DNA from 3 places in the Undibacterium sp. YM2 genome. Region 3 is predicted to be linked to each of the others. Evidence: predicted binding sites of a transcription regulator. Region 3 holds the regulator's gene; each other region holds the start of a gene.
What was found. The regulator LexA, encoded in region 3, represses DNA repair genes until DNA is damaged. The targets are predictions, from matches to a motif close to ACTGTATNNNNATACAGT.
Positions count from the first base shown of each region.

Region 1 (6,096 bases), 630 kb from region 3:
ATTTGTACATGTGAACTGGCCTTGCGCAGTCGCGTGGGGCCAGGTTTGAGCGTGTTAATTTAATTGACTAACCCGCTTCCGCTATTCATGTCGGCGAATGTGAAAGCTGGATGCGGGATAACGCACAGTTGCTGTCAGGGTAGTCTGTCATGATGAAACAGACTTTATACAGATTCACTGAACTTGTGCAGAAATGGCACAGAATACAAGCGCTGATATGACAAAAAATCCGGAAAAATTTGCGCCAAAACCCGCCACCCCAATGGCTAAGAAAACTATCCGCGTTGAATTAGCGAAATCTACGATTGTAGCGATTGTTGCCGTAGTGCTTGGCTTCGCACTGCTTTCACAATTGGTTCCCGTCATTCTCGTATTGATCACTGCGCTGATGCTGGTTGGCACTCTGAATCCGGCTGTTGACTGGCTGGAGCGTCGTAAAATACGTCGCTTTGCCAGTATTGCGACGGTGTTTACGGTGCTGCTGATCGTTTTGGTTGTATTGACTGTTTTTACCGTGCCACCGTTTATTGCACAAGTGGTTAGCCTGATTCAGCAAGAACCAGAATTGCGCGGACGCCTGATTAAATTTCTTGCTGCTTATCCCGTTACTGAATCTCTGGCAGATGGTTTGCGGCATATTCAATATGCCGCACTCTTCAAATCCTACAGCAGCGAAGCAATGGCTTTTTCAAGAGGTTTCTTCGAGATTATCGCGTATGGTGCAGGTGCCTTCTTTCTTGCCTTGTACATCATGATAGACCGTGACCGGTTGCGCGGCGCATTGTTTGCTGTGATTCCGCGCGCTCACCATATCAAGCTGGCGCGTATCATGCTCAATCTTGAGACTATTGTTGGTGGCTATGTGCGTGGCCAGGTTCTCACTTGTGCGATGATGACAGTCTTTCTGTTTATTTTGCTCACAGCATGTGGGGTGCCTAATGCGATAGCAATTGCGGCTTTTGGCGGGATTGTGGATGTGCTTCCCTTTGTCGGGATTTTTTTGACCATGATACCTGCTGTGCTGGCTGCCATGGCTGTTGGTGGCGTTGCTGCATCCGTAGTATTTGTGCTGTTACTTTGCTATGAAGAGTTTGAAAGCCGGATATTAATCCCGGTCGTTTATGGGCGCGCGCTACGCTTACCCTCTTCCATAGTACTGTTCGCATTGATCGCGGGAGGTTCGCTATATGGTATAGGAGGTGCGCTGCTCGCATTGCCGGTTGCGGCGACCCTGCTCATGCTGGTCGATGAGTTGAAAGTTGAATTACCAGGTGAAAGCCCGCAACCCAGGGATTTGGCCGTGCAGAGAGATGATATTGTTGGCGAGGCCGAATATTTAAGGCGTACTGATGGCATGCCAGCAGAAGCCGCCGCTGGAATCGCACTCGAAATTTCGGGGGATAGAAAATTCAGCGAAGAAGACAAGGCAATAAAAGATTTGACCGCGGCAGAGCATTCTGTAGAGAATACTTAGAGGCTGTTGCAAGTTTAACCTGGCGTTGTTGCGCCTCCAGAATGTAAAACCCGGTACTAAAGTACTGCCTGCGTCGGCGACTCCTAGCCGGGGGCACCTAGCCATCTTAATTTTGTAACAGCCTCTTAAGTTGGTACAAATTGATAAGCCTCGACTTGATACTGCATTATTTTTATTTCTTTGGGTTACTATCAAGTGCTTTTGGTCGACCCAGCACTTGTCCCATTAATGCGGTACCAGGTGTTTCCTTACCACCTGGGCCTGCTTCAAATCGTATATCTTCGAGTTGCAATTCTTCTTTGCACATGGCACAAAATGGTGTGGCGCTGGTGACATGGCCGCAGTGCTGATGACGGACAAGTAAAGGTTGTTGCCCTTCTGCTGTGCGCCATTTATCTCCCCAGGCAGTCAATGCCAGTAATACTGGATATAAATCCCGCCCTTGCTGCGTCAGGCTATAACGCCAGACACGTTTATCCTGAACATCGGTATGTCGCTCGACTATGCCCTGCTCCATCATTTTTTTCAGACGGGCGGTCAGAATATTCGATGCCACTCCGAGATTGCGCTGGATATCATCAAAGCGTTCAAACCCCAGAAACAGATCACGCAAGATCAGGAGTGTCCACCACTCACCAATCACTTCCAACGTGCGGGCTATCGAGCAGGAAAAATCGGAAAAAGAACTGCGCTCCATAATTTGGCTTGCTTGATGCAAGTTAACTGTTTATATTACTTGCATTATGCCAGTGAAAGTTCGCCATGTATGCTTATATCGTTGAAAACAAACTTCGTAAGACCTTTGCCGCCATCAACGCAGGCGATGTCGGCCTGATGCTGGATAGCCTCGCTGCTGATTTCACTTATCGCTTTGAAGGAGATTCTCCTATTTCTGGATTGCGTAATTCACGCGCATCCATGGCTTTATGGTGGGAGCGCTTATATCGTCTGTTTCCAGGACTGCACTTTGAAGTAAAAGAAGTTGCTGTCATCGGGCCACCGTGGGATACCCGCATCCATGCTGTACTGGATTTTATCGTGCCACACCAGCCAGATGGCCCCTACAAGAATGTTGTGATGCAATTCATGCGTATGCGTTGGGGCAAAATTACCTACATTCACACATTGGAAGACACTCAGCGCTGCAGCCGTTATCTGGCGTGGAGTGTGAGCCAGGGATGTGATGAGGCACTGGCTCCGCCTATTACAGATCAAGCCTGGCCAGGCACTGGTCCTTTCTTGCGGGCTTAGATCTGGATATCCAGATCGGCAGAAAACTTATCCTGATGGGAGCAAACTCTACAGCACATATCTGGGTTTTGTTGCGGTAGAAGTTTGCTCATTCTGCTAAAGGATAAATTGGTCGCCTGATTAAACACCATAGCCTGAACTTACCAGTTGGCTTTAGACAAAATAATCAACCACTTACGTAGTACCAGTACTTCCAGATGTCCGGCTTGTATGCCTGTACTGCAATCCAGTATCGGATTAACATAGTAAGTACGCTGCCTGAAGTCGCGGCAGACAAATATTTCGCGACGACCAAGGCGCATCAAAAATGATGTTGGTGCAAATTGCAGGCTGAAACGCGTATCAAAGGACTGTTCGAGGTTTGCCATAATTTCAATCTCCATATCGGTTGGTATGTGATAGAGGAACTTCATCAAAACAGCCATGCGTTCATCCATAGGTCGAACTTTAACACAAACTACTGTATGCGCAATCAGTATATTGTAAACTGTGGTTTTCTCGTCTACCTGTGATTTCTTGCTCCCGTCTCATAGTACTGACACATAAAATAAACTTTGAAGTCTTTCACCATATTACATATACTGTATATTTAATCAGTATATGTAATATGGCCCACGTTTCCTCACTTCTTCCTGAACGCATACACCCCGCACTGTGGCGTGCATCGCAACTGGCGCGTGGTCAGGGCGGCTATTTGCCCAGTGGTTATGCAGAACTCAATAATGAGCTACCTGGCAATGGCTGGCCACAGGGGCAATTAACCGAAATTTTGCTGCCACAGGTTGGCACTGCCGAACTCAGCTTGCTCAAACCCGCCTTAAACCAACTTGATGGGCGTCCCATTGTTTTGTTGACGCCACCTTATGTACCGCAGGCATTGGCTTTTTCATGCACTGGCTTGCAGGCATCGCAATTGATATGGATACGCTGCCAGAAGCATGTCGATGCCTTGTGGGCGGCTGAGCAGGTGTTGCGCAATAGCAGTTGTGGCGCGCTGTTGTTCTGGACATCCAGCATCCGTAGTGAAGCTTTGCGTCGTTTGCATCTGGCAGCACAAAGCTCGGAGACTTTATTTTTTTTGATGCGTGACATGCGGGCGGCACAGCAGGCCTCTCCTGCCCCCTTGCGATTGAGTGTGCAAACCAGTCAATATGGCCTGGAGCTGGGCATACTCAAACGCCGTGGCAGCCAGCGTGATGCGCCGCTGACATTGCATGTACCCGATCATCCTTATTTGTATGCCTATGCTCATCCAGGCAAAGAAAAACTTGCGACAAACTATGGCAACTTGCCCACCATTGTGGATAGCCGTTCACCTGCCTTTACTCCAGCTTGAGGTGTTCGTCACTCCCTTGTTTGCTCAGCAAGAGACGCAAGTCAGTGTGATACTCCATCAAGGCCGGGTGACATCCATGTCTGCATCAGCCGATCAGGCAGGCGTACGTCTGGGCATGCGCGCAGGGGGTGTGCAGATGCTGTCTGCTGATGCAGATTATTATCAGCGCGATCACAATAAAGAGAAGCTGGCATTACAGGCGACAGCAACTGCATTGCTGCAATACTCACCACAAGTCTGCCTGGCAGAAGACGATTGCATACTGGTTGATATCAGTGCCAGCTTGAGTTTGTTTGGTGGCATACGCGCTTTACGTAAACGCGTGCAGGAAAGCATGCGCATTCTGGGTTATACAGCAACGACAGGCATTGCTCCCGTTGCCAGGGCTGCCTGGCTATTTGCCAAGCAGGCATCGCGCAAACTCCCCAGAGGGCAGCATGTCTTTAAACTGCAAAGATTGAGCCAGCGCCTGGACAGGCTACCGGTCAAATTACTCACCGCAGCTGAACCTTTGACTGAATTACTGCAAGGCATAGCCTGTTATAACCTCAGAGATTTACGTCAATTACCACGCCCTGGCCTGCAGAGACGTTGTGGTAAAGCTTTACTCATAGAGCTGGATCAAGCCTATGGTGAGCAGGCAGAAGTACACGAATGGTATCTGGCAGCGCCAGAATTCAAAGTCAAAATGGAATTACCAGACCGCATAGAGCAGGCAGAGTCCCTGCTCATCTTTGCCCGTAGCCTGCTAGCCCAATTATTGGGATGGCTGGCTGCGCAGCAACTGGCGGTTACGCATATACACATGGAGTTATTGCATGAACGTGGTCGCCAGGCCATTCCACCAACCATGTTTGATCTGCAACTGGCACAAGCATGCTGGCAAGAGTCGCATCTGCTAAGTTTGTTTAAAGAAAAATTCAGCCAGCTCAAGCTGCATAGTGCCGTCATCGGCATGCTGCTGGAAGTAAAACAGACCATCTTGCGCGAAGCACAAAGCTATACCTTGTTCCCCGAACCCGGCGGGCAGGCAAATGAACACAAGCGCTTGCTTGAACTCCTGGTCGCCCGTCTGGGCGAAGAGAATGTCTTGCAGCCAGCACCACAGGCAGACCATAGGGCTGATATTGCCAATCACTGGATTTCTGTCATCAAGAAAGCTCCGTCGCCCTGCCCGGCATCCGCTTTGGCCGGCTATGCCTTGCGCCCTAACTGGTTATTGCCGCAGCCGTTGGCGCTGGACATTCACGAGCATCGTCCTTATTACGGCTCAGAACTCCAACTTGTTTCTCCGGCTGAACGCATAGAAGCCGGATGGTGGCATGAGCAGATACAAACCCGGGATTATTACATTGCTGTTGATAAGCGCCATGTGCGTTACTGGATTTATCGCGAGCGTGCCAATGATCCTGACAGTGAAGAACCTGTCTGGTTTTTACACGGTGTTTTTGGATAGCATTTTTGGGATAAATCAGCATGAGTACCTTCTTGCCCGAATATGCCGAATTATTTTGCATTAGCAATTTCAGCTTCCTGCATGGGGCATCACATTCAGAAGAACTGGTGGAGCGTGCGATTAAACTGAATTATCGCGCCCTGGCCATTACCGATGAATGTTCACTGGCTGGCGTGGCAAGAGCGTATGCAGCAGCAAAAAATACCGATTTACACCTCATCATTGGGGCTCACTTTAGACTGGAAGATACAGAGACTCCTGAAAATAATGTGCACCTGATTGCCCTTGCACAAAACCGTGAGGGCTATGGCAACTTATCTGAAATGATCACTCTTGGCAGATGCAGGGCGACCAAGGGTAGTTACTTATTGACGCCCAAGGATTTCGTCACGCCACCGCCGGGTTTGGAGCATTTGTCTGGCTTGCCAGATTGCCTGCTGATACTGGTACCAGCCTACCCTGCAGAAAGCGATGCACTACTGAAACAGGCCAAATGGTTAAAGAAAAACTTTCCTGGCCGTACCTGGGTAGGCTTGAATTTATTGGTGCAAATTGCAGATGAATATCAAAAACAGCAAG
Region 1 covers NZ_AP018441.1:2,807,635-2,813,730, reverse strand. Annotated here, with positions in the region: gene UNDYM_RS12790 (Pls/PosA family non-ribosomal peptide synthetase) at 1-1, shown strand, start outside; gene UNDYM_RS12785 (AI-2E family transporter) at 194-1,474, shown strand; gene UNDYM_RS12780 (helix-turn-helix domain-containing protein) at 1,647-2,171, opposite strand; gene UNDYM_RS12775 (nuclear transport factor 2 family protein) at 2,237-2,725, shown strand; gene UNDYM_RS12770 (hypothetical protein) at 2,866-3,162, opposite strand; gene imuA (translesion DNA synthesis-associated protein ImuA) at 3,333-4,061, shown strand; gene UNDYM_RS12760 (DNA polymerase Y family protein) at 4,006-5,517, shown strand; gene UNDYM_RS12755 (error-prone DNA polymerase) at 5,538-6,096, shown strand, end outside.
Region 1: imuA (translesion DNA synthesis-associated protein ImuA) is a predicted target of LexA. The motif match lies at 3,306-3,323, and genes of this name have one in related genera.

Region 2 (6,096 bases), 1.6 Mb from region 3:
AATTACTGAATAAATAGCCACAATTGCGTGTCGTTACCGCAGCTTCTACGATAACAGCCGCTCCTGCGGCCCTGCAAAAAAACCAGCAGAGTTTAGCACAGACCAGCCGGGAACTCATCATATGACTACAATTTAAGCAGTTTTCTGAGTATGCTTATGCAGAAATCTAAGCAGAAAATTAATTTTTTTGTGGTTTGGCAGAAGAAAACCGGGGGATTATCAGGTAAATGTCTGTTCTTGCAATACCTGCATCCAATTGAAAGGTGTGCTTATTTATGCCGCAAACCAATACCTGTTATTTCAAAGTTCAGGCCGAAGTTTTACTTTACAGACAAGGACTGGGTTCATCAGGCTGCTTTTATCCGTTTCTTATCACTTCTGCAGCTTAATGCGGAGCCTCGCCAGACCAAGCTCCATCAACCCAACAATGGGCGTTTATAAACGTATGCGTAGTTTCGGTGCCGAGTATCGTACTGCTTAAAGCCAAGTTTTCGCAGATCGAATTGGACTCTCAAGGTTGCGGCTTATCAAACCAATGCTTGGCCTTCAATCAATGTCCTAGCTTCAATAATAAGCATATCCTCCACTTCGTCATTCCTGTGCAGGCACACTGCTGTCCAAAATAATATTCTTGAAAAATAATAACGAGTAAATTCCCTCCCTTTCAAGGGGATGTCGTCGGGGTTTCACAAAGCATGCTTTGTGCCGACAGAATCTAAGCCGCTTGCAAGCGGCTTAGATATTTGTGGCACAAAGCTTCGCTTTGCGAATTCCCACAAATCTCCCCTTGAAGGGGAAGGAGCTTCAAGCATGATCGCTGGCAAAAATTATTCAATTGCAGAATTAAGTCTTCGACGTATAAGAATCGCCGCGACGCTGTTCGTACTTGACTCTCCAAATGAGTCAAGATAATTATTCCGGACAGCAGTGAGCCTGCGCTGGGGCGACATTATTGATATTGTGAGTATATTGAATTATAAGTACTACTCATCATCCTCATCCCGCGACATCCGCATCGCTGCCTGCGTCGCCCTGCTGGAAAACCCCCTCTGCTGCAAAAACGCCGCCTGCTTCATCTTCTCCTGATGATCTTGCGGCGCATGCCGGAATTTCCTGTGCAAGACCTGAACTGCCCTCTCCACTTCAGACTCCTTCAGCTCTTCCTTGACGTTTTCTATATCCTGCGCATCCAGGCCATGGCTTTGCAGTTCCGCCAAAATGCGGTTATTGCCAAACCTCATCTGCCGCCGGTTAACCAAAGATTCAGAAAACCGCTCACCAGATAAATACTTGGCCGCCTCCAGAAAATCCAGCACGGCAGCCACGTCATCGCCCTCTTCCGCATAGCGTGCCAGTTTACGCTCCAGCTCCATGCGACTATGTTCACGCATGGATAAATAACGCAAGGCTCGCGCTTTAAGGCTAATGGCAGGTTTTTTCATACTTTAAAAGCAAAAATGCCGGTTGGCAGCTACCAACCGGCATGATACAAAACTATGGTACTGACAGTGTTGCAGTTTAACGCTAAAACTCAGCGCTTCAACTCAGTGCTATAACTTACTCAGCCGTCGCTACCGCTGACAACAAAGGCACGCCCAGATGTTCACGTACCTTGTTTTCAATTTCAAATGACAGCTCAGGACGTTCTTTCAAATAAGTACGTGCATTGTCCTTACCCTGACCGATACGCTCACCGTTATAGCTATACCAGGCACCAGCTTTTTCTATGATCTTGGCATCGGCTGCCAGATCCAGAATTTCACCTTCGCGTGAAGTACCCTCGCCATACATGATATCAAAGTGTGCTTCCTTGAATGGCGGCGCCACCTTATTCTTGACTACCTTGACCTTGGTTTCATTCCCCACCACTTCATCACCAGACTTGATAGAGCCAGTGCGGCGGATATCCAGACGTACGGAAGCATAAAACTTCAGCGCATTACCGCCAGTTGTCGTTTCTGGGCTACCAAACATGACACCAATCTTCATACGGATCTGGTTAATAAAAATCACCAGAGTATTAGTACGTTTGATACTGCCAGTCAGCTTACGCAAAGCCTGGGACATCAGACGCGCTTGCAAACCAGGCAAAGAATCGCCCATATCGCCTTCAATCTCGGCACGTGGCGTCAATGCTGCCACCGAGTCAATAACCACCAGATCGACACTACCAGAACGCACCAATGCATCGGTAATTTCCAGCGCTTGCTCACCTGTGTCAGGCTGGGAAATCAGCAAATCAGACAGATTCACACCCAGTTTTTGAGCGTAACCAACGTCCAAAGCATGCTCAGCATCGATAAACGCACAAGTACCACCCAGTTTTTGCATTTCAGCAATCGCCTGCAGCGTCAATGTGGTTTTACCAGAAGATTCAGGGCCATAAATTTCAACGACACGGCCACGTGGCAAGCCACCGACGCCCAGCGCGATATCCAGGCCCAGAGAACCAGTAGAAACAACCTGCACCTCTTCCACCACTTCACCGTCGGCCATACGCATGACCGAACCTTTACCAAACTGCTTTTCTATCTGTGCCAGCGCTGCTGCAAGTGCCTTTGCTTTTTCTGAGGCATTTTCTGGTTTCTTATCGTCCATACATTCTTTCATTCAATAAGCGGCGGGTGGAAAAAGGAATACAGGCTTAATTTCCTGCGATTTGCAGTACTGTATAAAAAAACAGTGATTTATGCAAGCGACTTTTTGCATAGATTATTGAATGAGGGATTCTACAGCCGGACATTGACAATCGCACAATAACTGTCGATTTTCATTTAACTCTGAACTTTGTTGTCGAAATCCACTTAACTCTGAACTTTGTTCACTTAACTCTGAACTTTCTTGCTCTGTATAGCGCATATGTCCAAGATATTGCTAATGGCAATGTTTCACATCGGAATAAATAAGATCAACGGCAACCATGGCGAAAGATCACTCGAACTGGGTACAGGTACTGAATCCTGGGCCATAGGTTTTACGGACGGCGACTGGGTACTTAACCAGCTTTCCGTATCAAAGTGCGTCACCTTCAAAATCGAGTACATTTGTTCGTTTGCTAGCTGAGTTGACCCTATCAGTTTGATCCACCTTCCACTTCCTGGCGAAGGCTGCCACCCGGTCATACGACCCTTCAAATCCTAGTTCTTTCAGATCCAGATGAAGCTGTTTCAAGCTACGTCGCTGTTTCCGATTTTTGCCTGTTTCGGTTTTAAGCCAGCTTGAGAGCTGCAATGCGTATTTGTCGATAGCACTGGTTGTTTGTCGTTCCGCATAGGCTGGCTCTGTGACTTCAGAGCGCAGATAGCGTCGGACTGTGTTGCGAGAGATGTCCAGTCGTCTGGCGATCTCTCGTAATGGGATCTGGTCACGAATGTGCCAGCGTCGAATAATACCTAGTAATGCCACGTCAATCACTCCTGCTCCCTACTCATCAAGATAAGTAGGATTGTGTGCTAAACGTGGGTCAGTTTTAGATGCAATTTATCCAGCAAAGTGGGTCAATTTTCAGTGCAAATCAACACACTATTTTTGCTTTTCTTCGTTAGAGGCCATTTTAGAAGCTTTGCCATCCTTATTTGTATTCGAGACCTTTGTGTCAGCTTTCTTCTCTGGCTGAGGAAGATCGAACACATATGGAGCATCGTTCTCCTTTTGGAAAACGATCTTCTTCACTGCAACCGCATCGGCGGCCGACAACGAGATTTCCTGAACAGTCCCATTCGAAAATACTGAATTTCTTACAATTATGGGCTTTGCGGGAGAAACGATATTATTCTGATCGAGCGAACTGCCAAGCACTAAGTATCTAATCTCCTTGTCTGACGTCGAACTTATTGCAATCGAGTCGACCCGAAATTGTGAGTTTTGAGGTAACAAATAGGTATTTCGATACTGGTGCCCAAGTAGGAGTCGCCCGAGCTCCACGGTTCTCGTGCTTTCAACAATACTACGAGGCGCAATGAAACGTACTTCCTTAGAATCCCGATATGAAAATTCCGTTTCTGGGAACCCGTAAGCTTGGTTGCCAATGACAGCAATCAACGGATGGTTGCCATCCATATTTATCTCGATGCATTGATGGAGAGGCAGCGCAACCTCCACCAAAGTTGCGCTGACAGTCCGTACTTTCGCTTGATATGGCAACTCAGGACTGTTAGCGAGAATATTACAATTCTGGCGGTCGCTGCGTACGAGTTGAGTTCTGTTAGGAATCCCCTCACCAACATCTAATTCGACAGTACCTCCAGCCACTCGAAAGTACCGCGGGGGTACTCCGGCGGGCCATTGAACAGAGGTGACATCTTGAAAGTTGCCTCTGATGCGATTTATTGGCGCGTTGCCGCTTAGGCCGATAAGTACTGGGAAGCGTGATTGGTCAAGGCTAAGCTGACCTCCATCCGGGCTTATGAGCGTAAGGCTAGAAGTGGCCAATGCTTGATTCGTAGTCGTAAATCGAAGGGCAGTACTGCTGAAGTCAACATTGGTTTGCTCCTGCATGCCAAGACGAACCTTTGTCCCGGGGAGGAAATGTCCAAATAATGTAACAGCACCTGTTCCATTCTTGGTGTTTTGATACTCGATATTTGTGAGATTCAAAGTATCAAATGATGTCCTCACGTTATTGAAAATCGTTTCTCCTGCCTCACTGATCATCTCGCCCGCAGTTCCCGTACTGGAATCAAACCTTCGCCAATTGCTTCTTACAATGATTCGATCCAATGGAACGTCACCACCTGGCAAAGACAATTGGGCTAATGCCTCTCTCACCCCGGCTTGAACAACCTTTTGCCCAAGTACTGGCTTAAACATCCATCCGAAACGCAACGGCGTTCCTTTACCAGAGCATTTCGATTCAGTCGTCCGCTCGCCAGTGAAGGCGACGGTATCTTGCGCACGCACCATGAAATAAGTATCGTGGGTCCATGAGAAATTTCCACTGACGTTGAAAATGCCGCTTATCGCGCCCAAGCCAAGCCCCATCATCTTACTTGTGACCGCAGCCGTGTTATAAGTCTTTTCTTTCGGAATTATTCGGACGAGCGATGGGCGCGTTGCTGAATCCTGTTCACTTCCCAATGTCACGTTCTTGTCTGGGCAAATCGTAATGTGGACCTCAACAGCAGCATTCATGCTGTCGCGAGTTGCCGTCGCCGGAATCGTGATAGGAATTCCAATCGTAACAAGACGACGAGCATTGCCATCAACGGAGTATTCCGCGTTCACTGGCGGCTCAAGTAAGGTCTGTAGCGTTACAAGTTCCATCTCAAGCTGATACTGCTCTTCGAGCGTACCCAGTCCATTCTGCGAGAATTGGGTAGGAGCAGCGACCCCAGTAGTTGTAGCTAGCGCAGCGGGAGCAGGCGTCACTGCAGGGGTGTTGGTCGTCGTCTGAGTAGTATTGTTCGGAGTTATAGAATTTGTCGTAGACTGTGTGGTTGTCGAGTTGGTGCTATTGTTTTGGTTCGTTACAGTTTGAGTCGACCCATTGAGGGTACCAGTATTGGATACTGTCTGAACCCCAGGGACGGGCAACATCGACGCTTGGGCAACGCCTTGCATTTTTCGCAGGTCGGCACCTTGTAGTGTGCCAACATGGGTGCTCAACTGCGTTTGGTCGAGGCCATAAAGGCGCGCTAAACGGTCCCGCACTTGCAGCAATCTCTGCTGCAACCCGACATCGTTATACACTCTCGGAGTTTCTATGTGGACTAGTGGTGGATTTCCCACGGGGAGAGTCGTGCAAGCAGCGCAGCCTGCAACTATTCCAACGGCAATGATCGAATGAGAATGGCGCATATTGGTCCTCGCTATTTAACTAGAAATGTGTAGCACTGGACCGTAGCCAGCTACGACATCCTCGATTCCTGGAACAGTGATCGCAATACCGTTCCCTGCTCCAGCGTACTTTGCGTAAGCAGCCGCTATGCCAACATCCGTCACAAATCCGGGCGGATCTGTCGTCATCAATTCGATTGCCACACCAGTGGTTCTCGTCACTTTAAGCTTTGCGCGATGCAGTTCGAGCCTTAATATTCCGATTGGCATAGCTAGTCATCCTCAACTAGATGGTTTGATAAGAACTTGTTTCGAATTTCG
Region 2 covers NZ_AP018441.1:623,401-629,496, reverse strand. Annotated here, with positions in the region: gene UNDYM_RS02945 (hypothetical protein) at 157-441, shown strand; gene recX (recombination regulator RecX) at 984-1,442, opposite strand; gene recA (recombinase RecA) at 1,558-2,598, opposite strand; gene UNDYM_RS02930 (helix-turn-helix domain-containing protein) at 3,013-3,405, opposite strand; gene UNDYM_RS02925 (hypothetical protein) at 3,523-5,796, opposite strand.
Region 2: recA (recombinase RecA) is a predicted target of LexA. The motif match lies at 2,667-2,684, and genes of this name have one in related genera.

Region 3 (6,096 bases):
TGACTTCCGTGGCGACCCTTCGTCTGCCTTGCTGGAGGTATTGGACCCTGAGCAAAATCACACTTTCTCGGACCACTATATCGAAGTCGATTTCGATTTGTCCGATGTGATGTTTGTAGCGACGTCCAACTCTTACAATATCCCGCCAGCATTGCTGGACAGGATGGAAGTGATACGTCTGTCGGGTTATACCGAAGATGAAAAGACCAGCATTGCCCAGCGTTATCTGTTGCCTAAACAAATCAAGAACAATGGTTTGAAAGAAGGCGAAATCACCGTGGCTGAAAGTGCAATACGCGACATCATTCGTTATTACACCCGTGAAGCCGGTGTGCGTTCGCTGGAAAGGGAAATCTCCAAGATTTGCCGCAAGGTCGTGAAAATGCTCTTGCTCAAAAAGACCGAGAAAAAAGCTACGGTCAATTCTAAAAATCTGGATAAATACCTGGGTGTACGTCGCTATGACTTTGGTGTTGCCGTCAAGGATAATCAGATTGGTCAGGTAGTCGGTTTGGCCTGGACGGAAGTGGGTGGCGATTTGCTGACCATAGAAGCTGTCAATATGCCAGGTAAAGGCGGTGTGATACGCACAGGTACACTGGGCGATGTCATGAAAGAATCGATAGAAGCAGCCCGCACTGTGGTACGCAGCCGCGCCAAACGTCTGGGTATCAAGGCAGATGTATTCGAGAAGAGCGACATCCATATCCATGTACCAGAAGGCGCAACACCAAAAGATGGTCCATCTGCCGGTATAGCCATGACCACGGCTCTGGTGTCAGTGTTTACAGGCATCCCGGTTCGTGCTGATGTTGCCATGACAGGTGAAATCACCTTGCGTGGTGAAGTATTGCCTATCGGTGGCTTGAAAGAGAAATTGCTGGCTGCTCACCGTGGTGGCATCAAGACAGTCTTGATACCTGAGGAAAATGCCAAGGATCTGGCAGAGATCCCGGACAATGTAAAAAACAAACTGGAAATCATCCCGGTCAGGTGGATAGACAAGGTCCTGGAAATTGCACTGGAAACCCAGCCTGTTCCTTTGGTGGATGAGCCTGTTTCTGTGGCGGCTGCAACGCCCGCCACTGCGCCAGCTGAAGCACCTGCAGATACAACGGTTGTTAAGCACTAAGCTTCTGAAGCAACAGCTTGTTGCTCTGAAATGAAAAACGTCCGGAAAGTCCGGACGTTTTTTTATATCTGTCGCTTATCTCAGCTGAGAGTGAGTCACTTAATGAGAGGAAGCAAGGCGGGCTTGCCAGTAGACAGAAACAAATAGCTTGAAATATAAGCTTGAGATTCTGCCCGGGCGTGAAGCAAACGAGAGGGTAAAATCACGCCCGGGCTGACCTCAAACCCAGTTGCGCATGAGGCCGACAGCCAGACCTTCCAGCGCGAAATCTTCTTCCGAGTCGCCAATCTTGATCACGGGATAATCCGGGTTCTCTGGCATCAGCTCTATCAGGCTGCCAGTTTTTTTGTAGCGCTTGACGGTCACATCATCACCCAGGCGCGCAACCACGATCTGGCCATTGCGGGCACTGTCAGCCTTTTTGACGGCCAGCAAGTCACCGTCAAGTATGCCAGCATCGCGCATGGACATGCCGCGTACCTTTAGTAAAAAATCCGGCTTGGCAGAAAACAGGGCAGGATCTACGTGGTAAGTGGATTCTATGTGTTCACTCGCCAGTATCGGGGAGCCAGCGGCAACGCGGCCAACCAGTGGCAGGGCAAGTTGCAATAGAGCGGGGTGAGGCAAGGCCAGTTGCTTGCCTGTGATATGGCTGGACAACTCTGACTCCAGCAGGCGTATACCGCGTGAAGTACCTGCCGCAATTTCTATGACGCCTTTGCGTGCCAGGGCTTGCAGATGTTCTTCAGCAGCATTGGTAGAGCGGAACCCCAGCTCTGTCGCAATCTCGGCACGAGTAGGAGGAAACCCCGTGTTTTGAATGGCGTCTTTGATCAGGTTCAGGATTTGTTCCTGTCGGGAAGTGAGTTTGAGCATGGCGTTTTCTAGTGTTAAGGTGCTGTATATACAAGCAGTCTGTATTTTTATACAGTAAAGCTGAATATGCAAGTCAAAATGACCGTAATTAATGAGAAATGTGAAAAAAATACCTCACTTACGATGAGGAATTGGCAGATAAATTGCCTAAGTCACTGATCTAATTGATCAATATGAAAAACTGGGTTATTATTGTCGGCTTTCCTCTTCCCGCACTCGTCTTGACGCCGAGGCGGGCTATTTTTATTGTCCACAAGGAGAATATATGCGTCATTATGAAATCGTATTTATCGTACATCCAGATCAGAGCGAGCAAGTTCCTGCAATGATCGAGCGCTACAAGGCAAGTGTTGTAGCCCGTGGTGGTCAAATCCACCGCGTTGAAGACTGGGGCCGTCGTCAACTGGCTTACATGATTCAAAAACTGGCGAAAGCGCACTACGTTTGCATGAACATCGAATGCGATGCTGAAACTCTGCTCGAGTTGGAAACAGCATTCAAATTCAATGATGCTGTCTTGCGTCACCTGACAGTCAAATTGAAAAAAGCAGAAACAACACCTTCTCCTATGATGAAAGCTGTTCAGAAAGAAGATGCTGCAAAAGCGCAACGTGTTGAAGCGCCTGCTGCTTAATAATTGACAAAGGTCGCGTAAAAAATAGTGAATCAGCTGAAGCTCGTAGCCCGGATTGTGGGAAAAAGCGCATTGCGCTACACCCCGGCCGGTATCCCGATAGCTTCTGCTACCTTGATGCATAGTTCAGAAACTCGTGAGGCGAACACTGTCCGCCAGGTCGAGTTTGAGATTTCTGCGATGGCTGCTGGTGAAATATCCCAGCGTTTTACAGAAATTGCCCTGGAACAGCCCATGGAATTCACCGGTTTTTTAGCGCGCAAAAATCGCAATAGCAAAAGTCTCGTTTTTCATATCACTGAATTCGGGACACATTTACTAGATTAGGAGCCAAAAATGGCATTCGGTAAAAAATTCGACAAAAGCAAATTGAAGCAAAAGCGTCAACAACAAAACCCTTTGTTCAAACGCAAAAAATTCTGCCGCTTCACAGCAGCACATGTAGAAAAAGTTGACTACAAAGACATCGACACACTGAAAGATTTCGTGCAAGAAAACGGCAAAATCATGCCAGCACGTTTGACCGGTACAAAAGCGCTGTATCAACGTCAAGTTGACACTGCAATCAAACGTGCACGTTACCTCGCGTTGCTGCCATACACTGATTTGCACACAGCGTAATTGACGACAAGGTAAAGGAGAAAAATATGCAAGTTATTCTGTTGGATAAAGTCGTTAATCTCGGCAATCTGGGTGATGTAGTTCGCGTAAAAGACGGCTATGCACGTAACTTTTTGATTCCACAACGTATGGCTCGTCGTGCTACGACAGCTGCAGTTGCTGAATTCGAAGCTAAACGCGCTGAACTGGAAAAAGCAGCAGCAGCCAAATTGGCAGCAGCTCAAGCTCAAGGCGAAAAACTGTCCGGTCTGACCGTACAAATCACACAAAAAGCGGGTGTAGATGGCCGTTTGTTTGGTTCTGTTACTAATGCTGATATCGCTGAAGCCCTGACTAAACAAGGTTTTGCGGTAGAAAAAGCACAAGTGCGTTTGCCACAAGGTCCGTTGAAGATCGCTGGCGATCACAGTGTTTCCGTTGCTCTGCACACTGATGTGGTAGTTGACGTTATCGTTGCTGTATTGGGCGAACACGCTTAATTTGCTTTCTTGGCAAATTCAAAAAAGCCGGGTTTTCCCGGCTTTTTTTATGTGGATGGCCGAATTTTGAGCGATTTCGCTATTTGTCACAAACTTGTCACAAACTGGTTCATTTCTCCATGCTGGGACGTTCTGATAGTCTGATTTAACGGTTATAATGCGCGCCATGAAAGCTGGTTCTGATCCTCAACTTGATGCCTTGCGTGTCCCCCCTCATTCCATAGAAGCAGAGCAATCTGTTCTCGGAGGTTTGCTGCTTGATAATGCCGCCTGGGATCGTATCGCTGACTTCATCAACGAAGAAGATTTTTATCGTTATGACCACAGGATCATTTTCCAGTGCATGGTCAAATTGATCAATTCTTCCCGTCCTGCTGACGTCATCACTGTGTATGAAGCCCTGAATGGCATGGGCAAGGCAGAAGACGCCGGCGGCCTGACCTACCTCAACGCGCTCGCGCAGAATACACCTTCGGCTGCGAATATACGCCGCTACGCAGAGATCGTGCGTGACCGCGGTGTCTTGCGCAAGCTGATTACCGTGGCAGATGAGATTTCAGGAGACGCCTTTAACCCGCAAGGGAAAGAGGTCAAGCAAATGCTGGACGCGGCGGAATCCAAGATTTTTGCCATCGCCGAAGAGGGCGCGCGTGGAGCACAAGGTTTCCAGGCCATCCAGCCCTTGCTGACACAAGTGGTTGAACGCATTGATGAATTGTACAACCGCGACAACCAGAACGATATTACCGGTGTGCCTACCGGTTTTGTTGATCTGGACAAAATGACTTCAGGTTTGCAGCCGGGTGATCTGATCATTGTGGCGGGACGTCCATCCATGGGTAAAACGGCCTTCTCGCTGAATATAGGTGAGAACGTGGCGATAGACAGTGGCTTGCCAGTCGCCGTGTTCTCCATGGAGATGGGTGGCGCTCAGTTGGCCATGCGTATGCTGGGCTCGGTAGGTCGTCTGGATCAAAGCCGCCTGCGGGTCGGCAAGCTGACTGATGAAGACTGGCCCCGCCTGACGCATGCGATACAAAAAATGAATGATGCGCAGTTGTACATTGATGAAACTCCAGCGCTGAGTTCAATTGAGTTGCGTGCACGCTCACGCCGCCTGGCGCGCCAATGTGGCAAACTGGGTTTGGTGATAGTCGATTACTTGCAATTGATGTCAGCCAATAATGCCGGTGAAAACCGTGCGACCGAGATTTCTGAAATTTCCCGTAACTTGAAGGGCCTGGCAAAAGAACTGCATTGTCCAGTGATTGCCTTATCCCAGTTGAACCGCTCCCTGGAACAAAGACCAAATAAACGTCCTGTCATGTCTGACTTGCGTGAATCTGGTGCGATTGAACAGGATGCTGACGTCATCATCTTTTTGTATCGCGACCAGGTGTACAACCCGGATTCACCGGACAAGGGGACGGCAGAAATCATTATTGGTAAGCAGCGTAACGGCCCCATTGGTAGCGTGCGTCTGACTTTCCTGGGTGAATACACCAAATTCGATAACTACGTCGGTCATTTGTCCGTGTTTGGTGATAACGAATAATATTAAAAAAAGTATGAACTGATATTGATTGCTTGGTAGAGACGAAGTGGTGTTGTAAAGACTTAAAAGTAGAACAGTGTTGCCAGGTATGTTTGTATGCATGCACTTTCCTGGGCAATTCTAGAAATCTTATATTTTCAGTGAGAATAAAATGTTTGGACGCTTGATGCCCACCGAGGGCAAATTTTTTGAACTCTTCAATCAACATGCTGAGTTATGTGTCAAAGGCTCCAAGGAAATGGTTGCCCTGATGACGAACTTTGATGACCTGGAGATCCGTGTTCACGCGATAGAGAGCATAGAAAAACAGGCTGATACTGTCACTTACAACACGATAGAATTGTTGCACAAAACCTTCATCACACCACTGGATCGTGATGACATCCATAAACTGATCACACGGATGGATGATATTCTGGATTTGCTGGAAGATGCGGGCCAGACCATCTCCCTGTACGATATCCGTGAAATCACACCAGAAGCCAAGCGCCTTGCTGAACTTTGCCTGGGTTGTGCCGAGAAAGTGAAGGCAGCCGTAGCCTTGCTGCACAACATGGATAATTCCCGCGAAATTCTGGCACTGTGCGAAGAAATCGACCGCCTGGAATCGGACGCTGACCATGTCATGCGCGCTGCCATGTCCAAACTGTTCCGCGATGAACCTGATGTCCGCAATCTGATCAAACTCAAAGCGATTTACGAAATTCTGGAAACAGTAACGGATCGTTGTGAGGATGTCGCCAATATCATAGAAGGCATTATTGTTGAGAACGCTTAAGCGTCTGACTTTTTTATTTTG
Region 3 covers NZ_AP018441.1:2,174,969-2,181,064, forward strand. Annotated here, with positions in the region: gene lon (endopeptidase La) at 1-1,132, shown strand, start outside; gene lexA (transcriptional repressor LexA) at 1,352-2,008, opposite strand; gene rpsF (30S ribosomal protein S6) at 2,274-2,642, shown strand; gene priB (primosomal replication protein N) at 2,670-2,969, shown strand; gene rpsR (30S ribosomal protein S18) at 2,979-3,263, shown strand; gene rplI (50S ribosomal protein L9) at 3,290-3,742, shown strand; gene UNDYM_RS09805 (replicative DNA helicase) at 3,909-5,297, shown strand; gene UNDYM_RS09810 (DUF47 domain-containing protein) at 5,449-6,075, shown strand.